Regions from separate parts of the Priestia sp. JV24 genome, predicted to be linked through region 2. Evidence: riboswitches for the same ligand, from Rfam matches in the RefSeq annotation. Region 2 holds a riboswitch; each other region holds the start of a gene.
What was found. Region 2 has a riboswitch for cyclic di-GMP ahead of OK414_RS27605 (anti-repressor SinI family protein). Riboswitches for the same ligand answer to the same signal wherever they lie in the genome.

Region 1 (6,038 bases), on a different contig from region 2:
AGCGCAATAAAATGATTGTATGTTCAAACGGTGTTAGCAACATTTACGGAGAAGATGCGATTAAATTTTTAGAAGATAGAGATCTATGGGAAAGCTTTATTCACCCTGACGATAAACCAGCTGTGGAAAAAGCGCAGCATCAGCTGCAAAAAGGAAAAACGATTCGCCAGCAGTATCGGATTTATACAAAAACAGGAGAGATGAAGTGGGTAAAAGATCGATGCATTCCAACACTTGATGAGAACGGTAAGCTAGTACGCATAGACGGCATTATTGAAGATATCACCGCAGAAAAAAAGTACATGGATCAAGTTGAATATCTTGCGACTCATGATCATGTAACAAACTTACCGAATCGAAGAAAGTTTGAAAAAGAATTAAAAAATTTCATTCGACAAATGAAAAAAGAGAAAAATTCATTAGCGGTCTTTTATCTAGGACTGAATCGCTTCAAACATATTAACGACACATTAGGCTACGACATAGGCGATCGCCTGCTGCAGCATATTGCCAGTCGGTTAAAAAAGTTCGTAACGCCAGATGTAATGCTAGCTAGAGTAGGAGAAGACGAGCTTGCGATTTGTTTTTTATCTCTTGCACATATCAATGAATGTCAAAAGCTAGCTGCAGCACTTTTTCAAGAAATCGAAAAAGAAATTACCATTGATGACTTTTCACTGTACGTCACGGCCAGTATAGGAATCAGCATCTACCCGCATGACGGTGAAGATGTGAAAACCTTATTAACGAATGCCAACCTTGCTATGCGCCGTGCAAAAGAAATCGGGCGAAGCGACTGGCAGCTGTATTCGCCGTTAATGGACAGCGAGACGTATAAAAGCTATCATCTGGAAAAAGGACTGCGCAACGCACTTCTTCAAAATGAATTTTTTATTGAATATCAGCCAAAGGTTCATACAAACAGCAGAGAGATTGATAGTATCGAAGCATTAATTCGCTGGAATCATCCGGAGTGGGGACGCGTATCACCTGAAGACTTTATTCCATTAGCGGAAGAAACTCATTTAATTATTGAACTCGGCGACTGGGTAATTGATCATGTGTGCAAGCAGCTGCAGCAGTGGAAGAATAAAGGATTACAAACCGTGCCCGTTTCAATTAACGTCTCGTCTAAACATTTGCTGAAACGAGGATTTGTAGAGCACGTTCAACAAACGTTAGCTCATTACAATATCGACCCTTCATTTATAGAATTTGAAGTAACGGAAAGCTCTATTATTCAGTATGAAGAACACGTAAAAAAAGTCATGGACGAATTAAAGAAAATCGGCGTAACGTTTGCTTTAGATGATTTTGGCACCGGCTTTTCTTCGTTATCACATTTAAAAGACTTCGAATTTAATACGCTTAAAATCGATAAAACGTTTATTCAACACGCGACCGATAAAGGAAAGCAGCAGGCGATTACAAAAAGCATTTTGTACTTAGCTCATGCTCTTAACATGAAAGTGATCGCAGAAGGCGTTGAAACAAAAGAACAGCTAGCCTTTTTACAAAAGCATGAATGTTCCTTTATCCAAGGCTATATTGTCAGTAAGCCGGCTGCGCCTCAAAAAATCGCCGACTATTTAAAGAAACGATTTCTATAAAAAAAGTGATGTCTCCACGGAGACATCACTTTTTTTTACGCTTGAATAGGTTTTCGAAGCGTCCAAATTTGGTAAAACATATAAAGAGACTGATAGATTGTTAAATACGTCAGCAAGATCCACCCGTTCATTAAGTACGGATAAATGGCTTGCTGTACAGAAGGACTCGTTAAGTAGTCACGGAAATAAATACACAGGACAACAATCATGCCTGTAAACGCAAAGCCTGTTAAAATCCCTTGCCCTAATTTACTCCGCGTTTTCCCGTTTTCTGCGTTGTATTGATTCGCCCAGCCGTCTTTTTTATTAGCGGCAAGCCTTTCCATCCATACTTGACCAAACGTAATTAAATTCACCCATAAATAAATCTCCGGACTAATCAAAAGACCGGCCAGTATTACATCAATCGGCCTGTGCATCGGCGTTTTGACAGCGAGCATAATATTTAACACAGAAGCTAACGCGATTGGAATGACCCAAAGCCACGACCAGTAAAATTGATCGGTCGCAAGCGCAGCAGATAACAATAAAATAAACAGCAGGCGAATAAGTAAATCACACAGCGTTTTAATCTGTGAACGCCAAAGCTTTCCTTTATGCTTGGTTCTGACGTCCAAGTTTCCGTTTGTCAGTAAATCAACGGTCCCGGACTTCCATTTATTACGCTGTTCACGATACGTGTGATAGCTTCTCATCGAGTCCACAAAGCAGCGAGCGCCTGGACTGATTAACGTTTTCCAATTGGATTTTTGCAGCTGCCACGTCAGCAGCATATCTTCAACGTCGCTGTCATTTTGCCAAGGACCGTCAAGTTTATTTTCTTCCACTATATTTTGAAGCGCTTCAGGGCGAAACAGCGTAGCCTGACCGCCGAGTACGTACGTGCTTCCGCCGTGATACTGAAGATCCAGCAGCCAGCTTGCCATATCCTGTTTCTGTTGATGCGTCCACCACCGGGCTATCGGTCCGCCGTACTCGCCGCTTGCGAGCTTTTCCTCATAGTGCACATCATCTTTTGAAAGCGAGCTTTTCTTTTTAGGCATTCTCATCGTATATTTTGCCATCACGCCGCCGATGTTTCGCGACGTCATCAAATCTTCCCATAAATTAATGAGTGCTTTTGGAGCCAAGCGGCTGTCTGCATCCATCCCTAAAATCGCTTTAATCGACTCTTTATACAGCTGCTGATATTTCGTCAGCGTCGTATTATATAAATCCAGCGTATCTCCATATATCTTTTTCCAAGCCGTATTTAATGCGCCGACTTTTCGTTGTTTATTGCCTTCAGTGACCAGTACTTTTACATTTAAATCAAATTCATCTCCGGCCAGCTCCGCTTTTTCTTTTGTACGGTCCGTACAGTTATCTGCAATCACAAATACATCGAGCTCCACGTTATTCGGAAGAAGCTGATCGCCTAACCCCGCCAAGCAGTCGCGAATTGATTTCTCTTCATTGTGCGCCGGAATGAATGCCACAATGCGCGGCCTCATATACGAAGCTCCAATACTTCCAGTAACGACACGCTGATTGTTCATGTTTTCCTTTACCCCCTGATATATCAGGAAACCCAGCTATCCTAGTCCTAAAGACCTTAGACCTGAAGTTTTGCGTCCCAGCCTTTCGACTGGTTTGCCTTTAACTGAACAAGTTAAGTTTACTATCTTCGTTCCTTTTAAAGAACAAAATACACATAATGATACTATATAACGAATATCTTTTTTAAATTTTACCATAAAAATAGGTTGAATTACCCTAAAAAAGATTCGACAAAATTCGATAAAAGTAAAATAGGAAAGCTGTTAATGATGTACACAGTTTTATTTATGTTCATTAGAGTGGCAAAGCGGAAGGCCGTAATTGATGCTAAGCTATTAGCTCTATAGAATTGTTAATAGACGTGGTGTGAGGGTGATTGGTGATAAATGATAGCCTTTGGAGGTTATAAAACGGAATATATAGTTAAGTGTAATATGTTAAAAATTCTGACAAAAGTGAAGACAAAGAAAAAGTTATCGATTATAATAGAAGAATAATGAATGATAGTCATTCATTATTCTTGTTGCTGTTTATGAATTTTTATTACATTAAACATAAATGAATGATAGTCATTCATTTATGTGCATCAAAATAGAAGGGGGCGTGTACGAGAATTATATTAGTTGAATGGAGGAAACAGGATGGAAAGTAAGCCAAGTGCTACATTTGTTCGTACGCTAACGCTTCGATCACTCGTCATTTTAGGTCTTGCATATATGGCTCCAATGACGGTTTTTACTACATATGGAGTTGTAGCTCAAACTACACATGGCATGGTTTCTATGGCATATGTCCTTGCTCTTGTAGCGATGCTATTTACCGCATACAGCTACGGACATATGGCTAAAGAATATCCTTTATCAGGCTCTGCCTATACGTATACTCAAAAAACTATAAGTCCTCACCTAGGATTTCTTGTCGGCTGGTCTGTGCTTTTAGATTATCTTTTTTTACCAATGATTAATTTTTTGTTGGCGGGAACTTTTTTATCAGCTGCGTTTCCATCTATTCCATCGTCTCTTTGGATTCTACTTTTTATTGTTATCATCACTTGTATAAACGTGTTTGGTATTCAAATGACAGCAAAAGTGAACGGAATACTTGTTCTTTTTCAATTTCTTGTAACAGCTCTATTTGTTATCTTATCGATTAAGAAAATGATAGAAGGAGAAAGTGATCTTTTGTTCTTTTCTTCTTTACAGCTTTTCGGCTCAGAGGATTCTTTTTCTTTTGTTCTTGCAGGAGCTTCAATTCTTTGTTTATCTTTCCTTGGGTTTGATGCTGTGACTACACTTTCTGAAGAAACAGTTGATCCAAAGAAAAATGTACCAAAGGCTATTTTTCTTGTAGCATTTATAGGAGGAATACTTTTTATACTCGTTTCGTACATTACCCAGCTTGTTTACCCAAACTACCATTCATTTAAAGTTGTAGATTCAGCTTCGTTTGAAATAGCAGCTTATATTGGAGGAACACTCTTCTCATCCGTCTTTCTTGCCGGAATTATTACTTCAACGATTGCATCAGGAATTTCTTCACACGCCAGTGCTTCGCGGCTGCTTTATGCAATGGGCAGAGAATCAATGCTGCCTAAAAGACTGTTTGCATATATACATCCCAAATATAAAACACCATCGCGAAACGTTATTTTTATTGGAGTACTTTCATTAAGTGCACTTGCAATGGACGTCGTTACAGCTGCTTCCTTTATCAATTTTGGAGCGCTAATTGCATTTACATTTGTAAATATCTCTGTTATCTTTCACTATTATCTCCGCGGAAAACAAAGAGATGTTAAAGGCACATGCCGTTATTTAATCAGTCCCATTATTGGAGCAGGCTTTACAATTTGGCTATGGACAAGCTTAGATATAAAATCTATTTCGTTAGGGAGTGTTTGGGTTGTTATAGGCTTTATTTATCTAGTATACAAGACGTCATTTTTTACAAAAGCACCGCCCCAATTTACTTTTGATGAAAAAACAGAGCCAAACCAGCTCAAAACCGAACATATATCTTGATAAAGTACGTTAATAATTATCTGAAATTTCTAATATAAGAGGAGAGGTTAAAATGAAAGAAACAGTAAAAGTTGGTCTTATTCAAGTTAAGTGTGAAGAAAGCGTTGAAGCTAATATTAACTACACATTCACAAAAATTAAAGAAGCCGCAGCAAATGGAGCTCAAATTATTTGTCTGCAAGAACTATTTAATGCTCAGTATTTTCCTCAAAGTGTTTCACCGGCAGGATATGAGCTGGCTATACCAGCAGAGAGCTCCGTATTAAAAGAAATGGCAGACCTTGCAGCAGACTTGCAAGTTGTATTAATTGTACCTTTTTATGAAAAGGCAGCTAGAGGCGTTTATTTTAATAGTGCAGCCATATTCGACGCAGACGGAACTTGCTTAGGAATTACAAGAAAGAACCACATTCCTGACGGGCCGAACTATCACGAGAAATATTATTTTGTTCCAGGAAATACGGGATATCCGGTATATGAAACGCAATATGGAACAATCGGAGTAGGAATTTGCTGGGATGAGTGGTTCCCAGAAGTAGCACGAATTTTATCGCTGCAAGGAGCGGATATCCTATTTTATCCTTCTGCGATTGGTTCAGAGCCTGATCATCCTGAACTTTCAACTCGTCCTGCATGGGAGAAAGCTATTTCAGCACATGGTATTTCAAATGGCGTTTTTGTTGCTGCAGTGAACCGGGTAGGAACTGAAAAAGAGATGACCTTTTACGGAGGAAGCTTTGTAAGCAATCCAATGGGAGAAATTCTACAATCTTTAACGGATGAAGAAGGAATTTTGATTCAAGAAGTTGACTTAAAAGAAATTGATTCAACACGTAATTTGCTTCAGTTTATGCGTGACAGAAGACCA
Region 2 (6,038 bases):
CCCATCTTTCAAAGGATAAGTTCGTTGTAATAATGGTTGATTTCTGATTCGCTCGTAATGATAAATGAGTAAACAATAACTCTGCACCTTCTTTATCAAATGAAATATAGCCCATTTCATCTGCGATGACTAAATCATATTTTTCAAATCGATTCTGAAAAACTCGTAGAGTTCTCTCCGACCTGCATTCCTTTATTTGGTTGACTAATAAAGGAACCGTTGTAAACCATACCTTATAACCTTCCATACAAGCTTTTATCCCTAAGCCAATTGCCATGTGAGTTTTTCCTGTACCCGCATTTCCAGCTAAAATGACATTTCGGCCTTCTCTGATAAAATTTAAGCTCTTTAAAAGTTTAAATTTTTGCTGGGCATCTTTTGATAAATCCTCAGTTGATAGATCTTCTAGATATTTCTTATAGGGAAAGTCTGCACGACGGATTCGATTATATTTGGCAGATTCCTGTCTAGAATCCAGTTCTTTTTGAAGTAACTGTCGTAAGAATTCTTCATAACTGGCATCTGTTTCAACTGATTCTTTAATCACTTCTTCAAAATCCTGACGGATTTTAGGTAATTTGAGCTCTTTGCTTAATGTATTAATTTCCTCTACCAATGCTTGCTTCGAAAGTTCCATTTACCTGCACCCCTTATTGGATAAATTTCGTTTGGAACAGTTGATCATAGGTCTGAAGATGTTGTTTAGAATAGTGTTCGATATCGATGGTTTTCTGAGATGAATAGTCTGTAGGTAAATGTAGTCCTTCTCTTTGTTTCGCGCAGATTAATTTGATCTTATCTGTGGTGATGTGGCTAGGATGAAGAGTAGAGAGTTCTTGAATACTTTTTTCTATCTGTTCGATAGTAATTCCAGACTTAATAAAGTGGATTAACTCTATAAAATCCTTAGGGTGAGTGGTATAGTAAGAGTAGTATATTTTCTTTAATTTTGGATTTGCCTGTTGTAATGCTGTGCTATCAGCTAATGCACCAGGCTTTTTTTGTAGGGTATACAAATAATGTTCAAGGTGTAAGCTCCATTCATGATTTCCAGTTTGTCGTGGGTGTAGAGCGATTCTCTTTTCCCGATAAAAACATTGAATATGATCGCTATAAATTTTGATCCGAATCATCTCTCCAACTAGGTGGTCCGGTACAGAGTAGTAGTTTTGATCAACGATGACAGTTGAATACTTAGTAACACGTCCATTTATCACTCGTGCTGCATCAAAAGGCGGGGGCGCTACTAATAAATACTTCTTTTCTTCTTTTATTAAGTCGTTTGGCGTCAAACGGGATGATGAGTTCTTCTCTTTGTGATTGAGTTTCAAGCAAATTTCATGTAAATAGTGATTTGCTTTTTCTAATGTGTCAAAGGTATCTTGAAAGGCAAATGCTTTTCTTCTAATCATCTCTACACTTCGCTCTACATGTCCTTTTTCATTTCCACTTGCTGTATTACAGAAACGGTAATGAAATGAATAATAAAGCGAAAGCTTTATCAGCGCCTCGGTAGGTTCTCTTTCTGTGCCAATAAATCTCTTTACGGCTACTTTCATATTGTCATAGACCATGGTGTGAAATACACCGCCAATATCTTTAAAGAACAACGAATGAGCTTCTTGAAAACATTCCGTTTTTTGTTTTGTAAATAAATAAGCCATTCTAAAGTTACTATAAGCTGACGTAAACGTGGCCATTTGTAAGGCCTGTTTTCTGCCATTAATCATTAATTTGACTTCTCCCCAGTCAAATTCGCAAACCTCTCCAGGCGCGTAAGCTCCTTTAATAAATGCTTCTTTTTTTGTTTTTTCCATTGCTCTTATCGTGCGAAGAACTGTGCTATAACTAATGGTAAATCCTTCGGATTCTAAGGATTCATGAATATCAACAGCTTTTTTTATTTGCTTCCTTAACCCCTGTTTCTTTTTCTGCACATTTTCTTCTAGATGCATTTGAATACGATGTAAAATCTCTTTAGATAGCTTTCTTTTCTTGGAATCACGTTTCTTGTATCTTGGGGCCTCTACAATTTCTTGAATAAGTTCACCAGTATCCGCATTTTTATCTTCACTCAGTAATTTGTTCTTCCTCGTCTCATACTCACGAATATACTTTCCTACTGTTTCTCGGTTAACGCCTACTAAGCTGGCAATCTTTCTCTGAGAATAACCTTCTCGTACGTGCAGTAATATAATCTCCTGTTTCTTTTTCAGCGTAATCATCTCCCCAAATTCCCCCATGAACCTACAAAATAGTCTGCATGGGTTTATTATAAACTGGCCGGATTTTCAATGACTATGCTGGCTTAGTTTTAGAGTACTAAATACAGTTTGGATATAAGGAGGAAATTATGGCAAAAGACCGTTGCTATATTTATTGTTATAACGAAGAAAAATTTAATCGTATTAAGTCTTCTATAGATGTTGAGAAAGCTCAAGGTTTAGCAGATGAAACAAGATTGAAGATTGTCCTTGCTTTGTATAAGGGAGAAGAATTATGTGTTTGTGACGTAGCTAATATTGCCGGGTCTATAGTAGCAACGGCTTCTCATCATTTGAGACTTCTTCGTAATATGGGAATTGCAAGCTACCATAAAGAAGGAAAACTAGCTTTTTATTCTTTGAATGATGAACATATTAAGCAGTTGATTCAAGTCCTGTTTACTAAGAAGGAAGAAATTACGATTTAAGCTTTTCTTACTATATGAGGAGTTGGAAGAAATGGCACACAAACATGAACAAGATGAAAAAACAATAATTTGTTTAAGACAAAGTAAATATCCTACAACATATAAAAAGAATTGGGGGAACTTCTGCTGGAGCTATTACAGCTTTAGGTTTAGAATACAACGTTAACTTGTAACTATACATTTTATGTTGCGTATTTTTCACCCGATAAATTACGTGGAACTTATCAATTAATGTAAAAAATGAATGTTCCGTTGGTTATCTAACTATCAATAAGGTATGCCTAAATGATAGTTGAGGAGAGGGTTGATTTTACTGTATAATTTAACTATCATATAGTCTTGTCTTTTGATTATCCACTTTAGGAGGAATTTTATGATTTTTGGATATGCACGTGTTTCTGCTTTTGATCAAAATTTGGATTCTCAAATCGAACAATTAAGAGAGGCAAAAGTAGATCGTATTGTTCAGGAAAAAGTATCAGGAATACAAAACCACAAAGAAGAACTAAATCAACTGCTTAATCAATTAATTAAGGGTGACACCCTCGTCGTTACAAGAATGGATCGTCTAGGAAGAAACACCAAACAACTATTAGAGCTAATTGAAGAACTAGATGAACATGGTATTCATTTAGTAATATTAAATTTGGGAATTGATACAAGAACTCCTTCGGGGAAATTTATCCTAACCGTTATGTCTGCATTTAGTGAGCTTGATCGAACCATGATTAAGGAAAAGCAGCAAGCTGGAATTGCCATTGCAAAAAGAAAAGGTATATATAAAGGAAAGAAACAGAAATTTACGTTAAAGCATGATGGAGTAAGGCATGCTATCGAACTACATGAAACCACTAATAAGCCTGTAAAGGAAATCTGTAAAATCACAAATATAAGTGAAGCTACTTTTTATCGTCGGTGGAGAGAATATCAGAAACTAAAAAATGCGGTGTCTACGGGAGAATAGTAGAAAGAATTTTATTTTTCACTACATAAACAGCTATCTATAGTCGATTAAAGTAAAGAGGATTAACTATTTAGTTGTAATATAGTGGATGGTCACTATAAAATAGAATATTAAGCTTAAAACAAACGGTAAATGATAAAAAGTATTTATGTAAGGAGGTACTATGATGAAAAAGTCTATAGCAGTTCTGTCAGAAGAGTGGATGAAACTAGTAAAAGATGCAATGAATTCAAATGTGAGTAAAGAAGAATTTAAACAGTTTCTAGAAGCAAAATCTCAAGATAACACGGTAACAAAAAACATTAGATAGCGTGCCTATCTAATGTTTTTTATTATCACTAGGTTTGTTTATTATCTAAGAATGCTTTTACTTCTTTAACCGATAACCCTACTTCCTTAGCCTCTTGGATAAGTCTAATCCATTCTTGGTCTAAATGTGACGTTATTACTTCTTTTTTACTGTCCATAAACATAAATTCCTCCAGATTTTCAGGAGGCTCAGCTGTCATAGTCAATTGACTTTAGACCTGTAGCTTTGCGTCCTAGCTTTTCAACTAGTTTGCCTTTATCTGAATGTGTATATTTATATAAAATATTACTACATAATGGATGTCGAAGTATGCCGAAATGAGTATTCCTATAATTATTTTCTGAATTAAACAACTATTTCTAACTCCAAAAATAATGCTGAGAGTTATCAGCTAGGAAGAGACGTAAACCAAGCGTACAATAAGGCCTTGTATTTTTAATAAGTCTAACAAGGCTTGTTTTTTAGATTAAATAGAGGTTTTATCATTCGTTTTTTTACCGTATAAAAAGGTGTGCTTTTTGACAGTAGACACTCCATCAAAAATAGGGAATATTTTTGTTGACACGGATTTATCCTACTGTTAGGGTAAATGCGATAATTTCAAAAACAGCTAATAATCATACCATTATATTTGTTAATATTTTTGAAATGTTAGGTTTCAATTTTAATTCATTCATTTAACTTATAGGAGGAACAATAATGGAAGTCAAAATCATTCATACAAGTGAACAGGCAAAAGGTGAATTTGATGGTGGCAAGATTATAGAACAAAAACCCATTGGGTTTTCTGGTGAAGGATCTGTTATCAGTCGACTTGGTCCTTTATTCTACTGGGCATGGGGGCAAGCAAAAGGAGCAGGTGGAATTGGCGAACACCCTCATCAAGGGTTTGAAGTTTTAACCTATATCCTGTCAGGTAAAGGTTTTCATAAAGATTCACTAGGAAACCAAAGCGAGGTTGACGCTGGAGGTGTACAACTTATGCAAACAGGGTCAGGCATGTGGCATGCTGAAGGATCAGATGGCCCTGCAGAAATGTTTCAAATATGGCTTGAACCATATTTAAATGATGCAATCAAGCGTACACCAAACTATTCAAAATATAAAAACGAGGAATTTCCTGTCATTCAAGGAGAGGGTGTAACCATTAAAACTATACTTGGAACTGATTCGCCAATTAATCTGATAACAGATGCCTTTATGTACGATATAGAAATTTCTAATAGCTCAAGTTATCAGCTTACACTTACTCCAAATCGAACCATTGCAGGACTAGCTATAAGAGGTGATGGAGGCAAGATTGTGCAGCAAGAGCTCTCTTTTGATAAAAAAGATTTTATTATTATTCAATCTGAGAAAACTGAAACCATTACAATCAAGCCTAAGGGAGATAGTCTTCGCATTGTGTTTATAGAAATTCCAACTCAAGTCGAGTATCCATTGTATCCAAAAGATAGATAGTTTCTGTTTTTGATTCCAACTTCAAAGAGGTGTAAATTGCATGGATTATAAACAAGAGAAGAGCCAATTAGATTTAAGGCTATTTCGAATCTGGATGAAAGCAAATAAGGCTGTATTTGAAAATATTCGGAAGGATATAGAAAGTTATAGTATCAGCCCTGAAAATTTTATGGTACTTGAATTGCTTTATAACAAAGGTGCTCATCCTATTCAAAAAATCAGTGAAACGCTATCTATTCCAAGTGGAAGCATTACTTACGTCGTGAATAAGCTTGAAAAGCAGGGACTTGTAGAAAGAAAACCAAATCCAAACGATAAGAGGGCGTTTAATGTCACTTTGACTGAAAACGGAGAAGTTTTGTTTAGTGAAATGTTTGCCCAGCACGTTACAACAATCTCAGAAAATTTTTCATTTGTAAGCAATGAAGAGAAAGAACAACTGGTAGGTTTATTAAAGAAAATAGGAATTGGTGCACAAAGTTTACAAAAATAAAAGACAAAGATTAAGAGGAGAAATGATAAATGAAATGGGTTTTACGTATTATTCAAGGATTACTTGTAGTTGGCTTTTTCGCTTTTGGTACAATGAAACTTACAGGAAATCCTATGCA
Region 3 (6,038 bases), on a different contig from region 2:
TCGACTGTTTGTACACCGTAATCTTCTGCGATTGCACGTCCTAATTCTGATGTCACAATTGTTTTAAGCATCACACTGTTATCTGGAAGTATCCCTTTTTCTTGTTTCTGTGACAGCATATAATACAGCAATAAAGCACCCGTTTGATTTCCTGTCAGCAAAATGTATTGACCATCGTTATTTCTTACAGCCACTCCTAACCGGTCAGCGTCTGAATCTGTAGCAAGCAGTAAATCCGCACCTGTTTCTTTTCCATATTTAATTGCCAGCTGAAAAGCCTGAGCTTCTTCCGGGTTAGGAGATGCAACGGTTGAAAAGTGAGGATCTGGGTTTCTTTGCTCGTCCACAATTGTGATGTGCTGAAACCCGGTGTTTTGAAGTGCTTGCGGCATTAGCGTTTGTCCCGTACCATGAAGCGGCGTATAAACAATATGTAGGTTAGCCACATCTTTGTTTAGCTGAAGACCTTTTACATAATCCAAATACACTTGATCCAAATTTTCTCCGATATAGCTTACTAGATTTTGACTCAAAAGTTCACGTTCATCTTTTATTTCCAGCAGCAGTTCGTTTTCAATTTCATTCATATGCGTGACGATCACATCAGCCGCTGCAGGAGGAAGCTGTGATCCGTCTTCTCCGTATACTTTATAGCCGTTGTATTCTAAAGGGTTATGGCTCGCTGTAATCATAATTCCAGCGTAAGCGCGAAGATAACGGACAGCAAATGATAATTCTGGCGTTGGCCGCAGCTCTTGAAATACATAGCTTTTAATTCCGTGCGCTCCCAGCATTTTGGCTGCTTCTAAAGCAAATTCTGCCGAGCCATGGCGGGAATCATAAGCAATCACGACTCCTCGTTTTTTGGCTTCTGTACCGTTTTCTTCGATGTATTTAGCAAGTCCAGCCGTGACTTTTCGAACGGTGTAGATATTCATACGATTGAGTCCCGCACCGAGCTCGACTCTCGTTCCGCATGTGCCAAATTCGAGCTGTTTATAAAAGGCATCTTCTCGTTCACTTTCGATCATTCATTCATTTGTTTTTTTAATTTACTTGATAACTCGCTGTGCATACTCCATTTCGTCCATTCAGTTTTCCATGTCATGTTCATCTCTCCCGTCTTATGTTTTTCTTACTTTTATTGTAAATGGTTTATATGAACTCTCTATGAATTTAGTTATATACTATATAGCGAAACGGTTATTTTATGTTTGTTTATAGTTCTTTATAAAGAACATAATTTAAAATTAAACCTACACAAAGAAGTTTATTATACGTTATAATGAACAAAACGATGAGAAGAGGATGAACTGAAGTGATAGGAGAAAAAATTAAGAATTTGCGGTTACAAAAAGGATATTCAATGACTCGCTTGGCTGAAAAAGCTCATATTTCAAAATCATATTTATGTCATTTAGAAAAAGGCCTTAACAGTAATCCTTCCTTAAAAATGCTTGATAAAATTGCTTCTTCTCTGCATACAACCATTGATTATTTAATTGAGCCAGAGATTAGCATTGAAACAGTGCCTCTAAAGCCAAATCTTAACAAAGAATGGCTTCAATTAATTGAACAAGCAATCCAAGATGGCATGACACGAGAAGATTTTATTGAATTTCAGTGTTATTTGAAGTTCCGTAAAAAGAACTAGCATCCTTAATTAACTAATTTTTCGATTTTTTTGTGACAACCGACTCATTTCGACATACTAGACAACTATTTTCTTGTAAAATAACTTTGAAATATATAATGAAATGAATATTACAAATTATCCAGATAAGGGCAAAACTATTGAAAAATAGTGACGCAAAGCTTCAGGTCTAAGGCCGCTTTCGGCTATGATGGCTGGGTTCCCTGGCAAAGGGCGGATGAATCGTAATGAAAAAAGAAAATGTACTGTCAATCGATCAAGAGTGGGTAAGTCTTATGGAAGTAGCTCGCACACTCGGACTTACCGCAGAAGAAGTCCGGAAATTTTTATCGGAGTTTAAGCGGAAGTGAATTTTAAAAGCACACTCTTGTTTGAGCGTGCTTTTTCCAGTTATCCTTATTCTTCTAACATTTTCTCATAGAAATGGGCGTTGTTATCGAGCTGCTCAAAAAACGCTTGAAGAGAGTCTGAGATACGTGTATCCATGAAGTACACTGGCGAAGCAGCCTCTGTGCCCCACCTCACTTCAAAATACAATCCTTCTACGACTTCAAAGAAAATAAAGCCTTCTCTTTCATCATACATATCTAAATCAGGATCATGCTCGTAAAAGTCTTCATGTAAATGCAAGTCTACTGCGCTGTCTGGATCTATAATTCGCTGAAAAGCAGTTGTTTCATTCCTATTTGCAAAGCCATATCCTATTTCCAAATAAAATTGACGGAGCTCTGCTGGGAATTTTGTTCCTAACCTTTGCTCCGCGGCTTCTATCTCTTTTGCTTCTAACGGATAAAATTTATGCTTTTCGTTATGAAGAAAGTGAAATACGCTCATATTAAATGCGAATTCCTTTTGCCTTACGCTGATCAAACGTATAAATCTCCTTAAACCCGCACTGTTTTGCCATTTCAACCGCTTCTTTCATATGTGCTCCTACCGTTTCGGCGAAGTGTGAATCAGAGCCAATCGTTAAGATTTCTCCGCCTAAATCACGGTACAGTCCAACAACTTCCAGTGCCGGCAGCGCTTCGCCCAGCTTCCCTCTCATACCTGAAGTGTTAATTTCAATTCCGATATTACGCTCAATTGCTTTTTTTAAGATTTCCCCAAGAATATCTTTGAATTGATGAAAGTCGTAAATGCCGTATTGTTCAAACGCATAACGCTTCATTAAATCTAAATGAGCCAAGACATCAATATCCGCTTCGCTTACTAGCTTATACATTTCGTTAAAATAAGCGCGGTAAATCGCTTCTTTGTCATTCAGCTCCAAATGTTTACGAAGCTTGATATTATTAATGTTATGAACAGACCCTAAAATAAAATCAAAGCTCTCTTGCTTCATCGTTTCTTGATACTTCTCTTTTAAATAGTGCGGCTCACAAATTTCAATTCCTTTTTTAATCACTAGCTGATTTTGAAACTGATCTCTGCATTCCGCTAGTTCTCGTTCATATTTATCAAAATCCATATGACCATACGTTGGCGCTAATGGATTTAATGAAAAGTGCTCGGTAAAACAAATTTCGTTTATGCCGTTTTTCAAAGCCTGCTCGCACACTTCTTTCATGACTGCCTGTGAGTCAAATGAATTGTTTGTGTGATGATGGTAGTCTACTAGATACATAATTTAGTCACCTCTAGGTTTATTATACATCTCTCTTACTCTTACTGCACATAGAGACACTTCTACCGCTTATCCCACCTTTTTTTGTTCATAAAAAGTATTTCCAATAAAAAAAGACATTTTTCCTCTTCCAGTAATCCTTGTTTTCTTATAAACTAACTTAATATAGCAGATGTTCTGACATACAACTTGACAAACAACTTTTACTTACAAAAGAGAAAGGAAAGAAGAAATGCAAATTGAAAAAAGTTTCTCTCAAACAAAAAGCCCCTTTCTGTCTTACTTAAGCTCTTATGCGAAAAAGATGAAAGGAGAACTAAAAGAAGAACCAAAAATCAATTATAGAGATGCAGTTGTTTCTTCTATCGGAGGCTTAATTGCGATTATTATCAGCAGCGCGATTGCACTAGCGCTTGGTTATCCAATGGCGCTTGCTCCGATTGGCGCAAGCTGCGTGCTTGTCTTTGGTGCTCATAAAGGTCCTTTATCACAGCCGCGTCACGTGCTTGGAGGGCACTTGCTCGCAACGGTTTCCGCACTTATTATCTGGAGTTTATTTCATCGAAGTCTAATCACTATCGCGATTGTGCTTGCCTTTGTTCTTATTTTAATGATTCTTACCAAAACCGTTCATCCTCCCGCTGCAGCTAGCGCGATTGTTGCAATTAATACTCAAGCCGGATGGGGTTATTTAGGTATTATTATGATTTGTGCATGTGTGGTTGTACTGATTTCTACCGTGTATAATAATTTATTTCAAGACCGGCAGTATCCCAGGTATTGGGTTTAGAAAAAGCTTTGGAATATAAAATTCCAAAGCTTTTTTCTTTTTCACTTATTTCACTAATCAAACTATTTTATGCCTTAAATATCTTGTTTTAATTTTCAGAATTGTTTATACTCAAGACGTCTTTGTTTTTTTAGAAAAGCAATGGAGGTGAATTTGCAGCACGATTTATACATACTGGAGGGGGATTTTTTTATGTTGAAATTAATTGGGGTTTTGCTAGTGGCAGTGGGCTTTTTATTTCGTTTAAACACGCTGCTTGTGGTTACTGTTGCAGGCATCGTAACGGGCCTTGTATCAGGCTTGTCACTGCATGAAGTAATCACGATGTTCGGCCAGTTTTTTGTAGATAACCGCTATATGTCTATGGCTATTTTACTTACTCTTCCTATCTTCGGCGTATTAGAAAAATACGGGTTAAAGGAACAAGCGGAAGTATTAATTAAAAAAGCCAAAAACGCTTCTTCTGGAAATGTTTTACTTATATATCTTTTTATCCGTGAAATCTCAGCCGCAGTCGGCTTAAATATCGGAGGGCATGCTCAATCCGTGCGTCCGTTAGTGGCACCTATGTCTGAAGGCGCAGCTCGCGCCAAGTACGGAGAGCTTCCTCCTAAAGTTAAAGAAGATATACGCGCCCACGCAGCCGCAGCTGAAAATACGGGCTGGTTTTTTGGAGAAGATATCTTTATCGCAACGGGTGGAATTCTTTTAATGAAAGGATTCTTTGACTCCGTAGGCATTCACGTTGACGTCTGGGATATGGCGCTTTGGGGTATTCCAACGGCCATCGCAGCGCTGCTGATCAGCGCCATTCGCTTTCGTCAGTTAGACCGAAGAATTCACAAAAAAATGACGAAGCACAAACCAACATCATCTTCAAAGACGGAGGCGAGTTAAATGAAAAGCATCCTGACGCTTGATACGATTTACTACTTACTCGGTATTATTGTTGCCTTTATCGCGCTTCGAATCGCACGCGATCACAACCATCCTAACCGTTTAGGATCTTCTCTATTCTGGGCGCTGTTTTCTATTACGTTTTTATTTGGCAAGGTCATTCCGCCTTTTTATGTAGGGTGTTTAGTCATTATTATGGTGCTGCTTGCTTCATTTAACCGTGTAACTAAATCGAATGAAGCCGAAACACCGGCTGAAGAACGTGTGGCTCACGCGCAGCGATTAAAAAACAAAATCTTTTTACCTGCTTTATTTATTCCTATTTTTACGATTATCGGTACCCTTCTTTTTGGCAAAATTAAATTTGGAAACTGGGCATTAATTGATCCAGAAAAAGTCACGTTAATTTCACTAGCAATCGCAGCTGTCATTGCGTTTATCGCTTCAATGGGCGTCACCAAAGCAAAAATGGACGTACCTGTTAAAGAAGGAAGCCGCTTGCTTCAAGCAGTTGGCTGGGCAGTTATTTTACCGCAAATGCTCGCAGCGCTTGGCGGTATTTTTTCAAAGTCAGGCGTTGGAACAGTTGTTTCAGATATTGTAAGTGACGTGCTTCCGACTAACTATGCATTTGTTGCTGTGCTTGCTTACTGCTTGGGGATGCTGCTATTTACAATCGTCATGGGAAATGCCTTTGCAGCGTTTGCCGTTATTACAGGAGGTATTGGACTTCCACTGATTGTACATATGCACGGCGGAAATCCGGCGATTATGGCAGCGCTCGGCATGTTTGCTGGGTATTGCGGCACGCTTCTTACGCCAATGGCAGCCAACTTTAACATCGTTCCTGCCATGCTGCTTGAATTGAAAGACAAAAACGCCGTGATTAAAGCTCAAGTACCGATTGCGCTATCTGTTTTTGTTGTTAATACGTTATTAATGTACTACCTTGTATATCACTTTTAAAGGAGACTAGTAGAATGACAACTGTATTACTAACTGGCTTTGAACCGTTTGAAGGTGAAAGTGTTAATCCGTCGTTAGAAGCTGTAAAAACTTTAGACGGTGTT

Region 1: linked by a shared signal. The riboswitch ahead of OK414_RS05355 (glycosyltransferase family 2 protein) and the one ahead of OK414_RS27605 (anti-repressor SinI family protein) in region 2 are both predicted to bind cyclic di-GMP.
Region 3: linked by a shared signal. The riboswitch ahead of sinI (DNA-binding anti-repressor SinI) and the one ahead of OK414_RS27605 (anti-repressor SinI family protein) in region 2 are both predicted to bind cyclic di-GMP.

Annotation. Positions count from the first base shown of each region.
Region 1 is NZ_JAPCIN010000011.1:39,925-45,962, forward strand. Features, by position in the region: gene OK414_RS05350 (EAL domain-containing protein) at 1-1,610, shown strand, start outside; gene OK414_RS05355 (glycosyltransferase family 2 protein) at 1,646-3,148, opposite strand; cyclic di-GMP riboswitch class I at 3,172-3,257, opposite strand; gene OK414_RS05360 (APC family permease) at 3,791-5,170, shown strand; gene OK414_RS05365 (carbon-nitrogen hydrolase) at 5,223-6,038, shown strand, end outside.
Region 2 is NZ_JAPCIN010000032.1:2,817-8,854, forward strand. Features, by position in the region: gene istB (IS21-like element helper ATPase IstB) at 1-637, opposite strand, end outside; gene istA (IS21 family transposase) at 651-2,225, opposite strand; gene OK414_RS27590 (metalloregulator ArsR/SmtB family transcription factor) at 2,354-2,692, shown strand; gene OK414_RS27595 (recombinase family protein) at 3,066-3,656, shown strand; gene OK414_RS27600 (anti-repressor SinI family protein) at 3,823-3,966, shown strand; gene OK414_RS27605 (anti-repressor SinI family protein) at 3,995-4,123, opposite strand; cyclic di-GMP riboswitch class I at 4,146-4,230, opposite strand; gene OK414_RS27610 (pirin family protein) at 4,666-5,427, shown strand; gene OK414_RS27615 (MarR family winged helix-turn-helix transcriptional regulator) at 5,468-5,920, shown strand; gene OK414_RS27620 (DoxX family protein) at 5,950-6,038, shown strand, end outside.
Region 3 is NZ_JAPCIN010000011.1:49,589-55,626, reverse strand. Features, by position in the region: partial or broken gene OK414_RS05430 (phospho-sugar mutase) at 1-1,108, opposite strand, end outside; gene OK414_RS05425 (helix-turn-helix domain-containing protein) at 1,319-1,654, shown strand; cyclic di-GMP riboswitch class I at 1,775-1,861, shown strand; gene sinI (DNA-binding anti-repressor SinI) at 1,882-2,004, shown strand; gene OK414_RS05415 (SMI1/KNR4 family protein) at 2,051-2,524, opposite strand; gene OK414_RS05410 (histidinol-phosphatase HisJ family protein) at 2,490-3,281, opposite strand; gene OK414_RS05405 (HPP family protein) at 3,514-4,071, shown strand; gene OK414_RS05400 (DUF969 domain-containing protein) at 4,264-4,968, shown strand; gene OK414_RS05395 (DUF979 domain-containing protein) at 4,969-5,934, shown strand; gene pcp (pyroglutamyl-peptidase I) at 5,949-6,038, shown strand, end outside.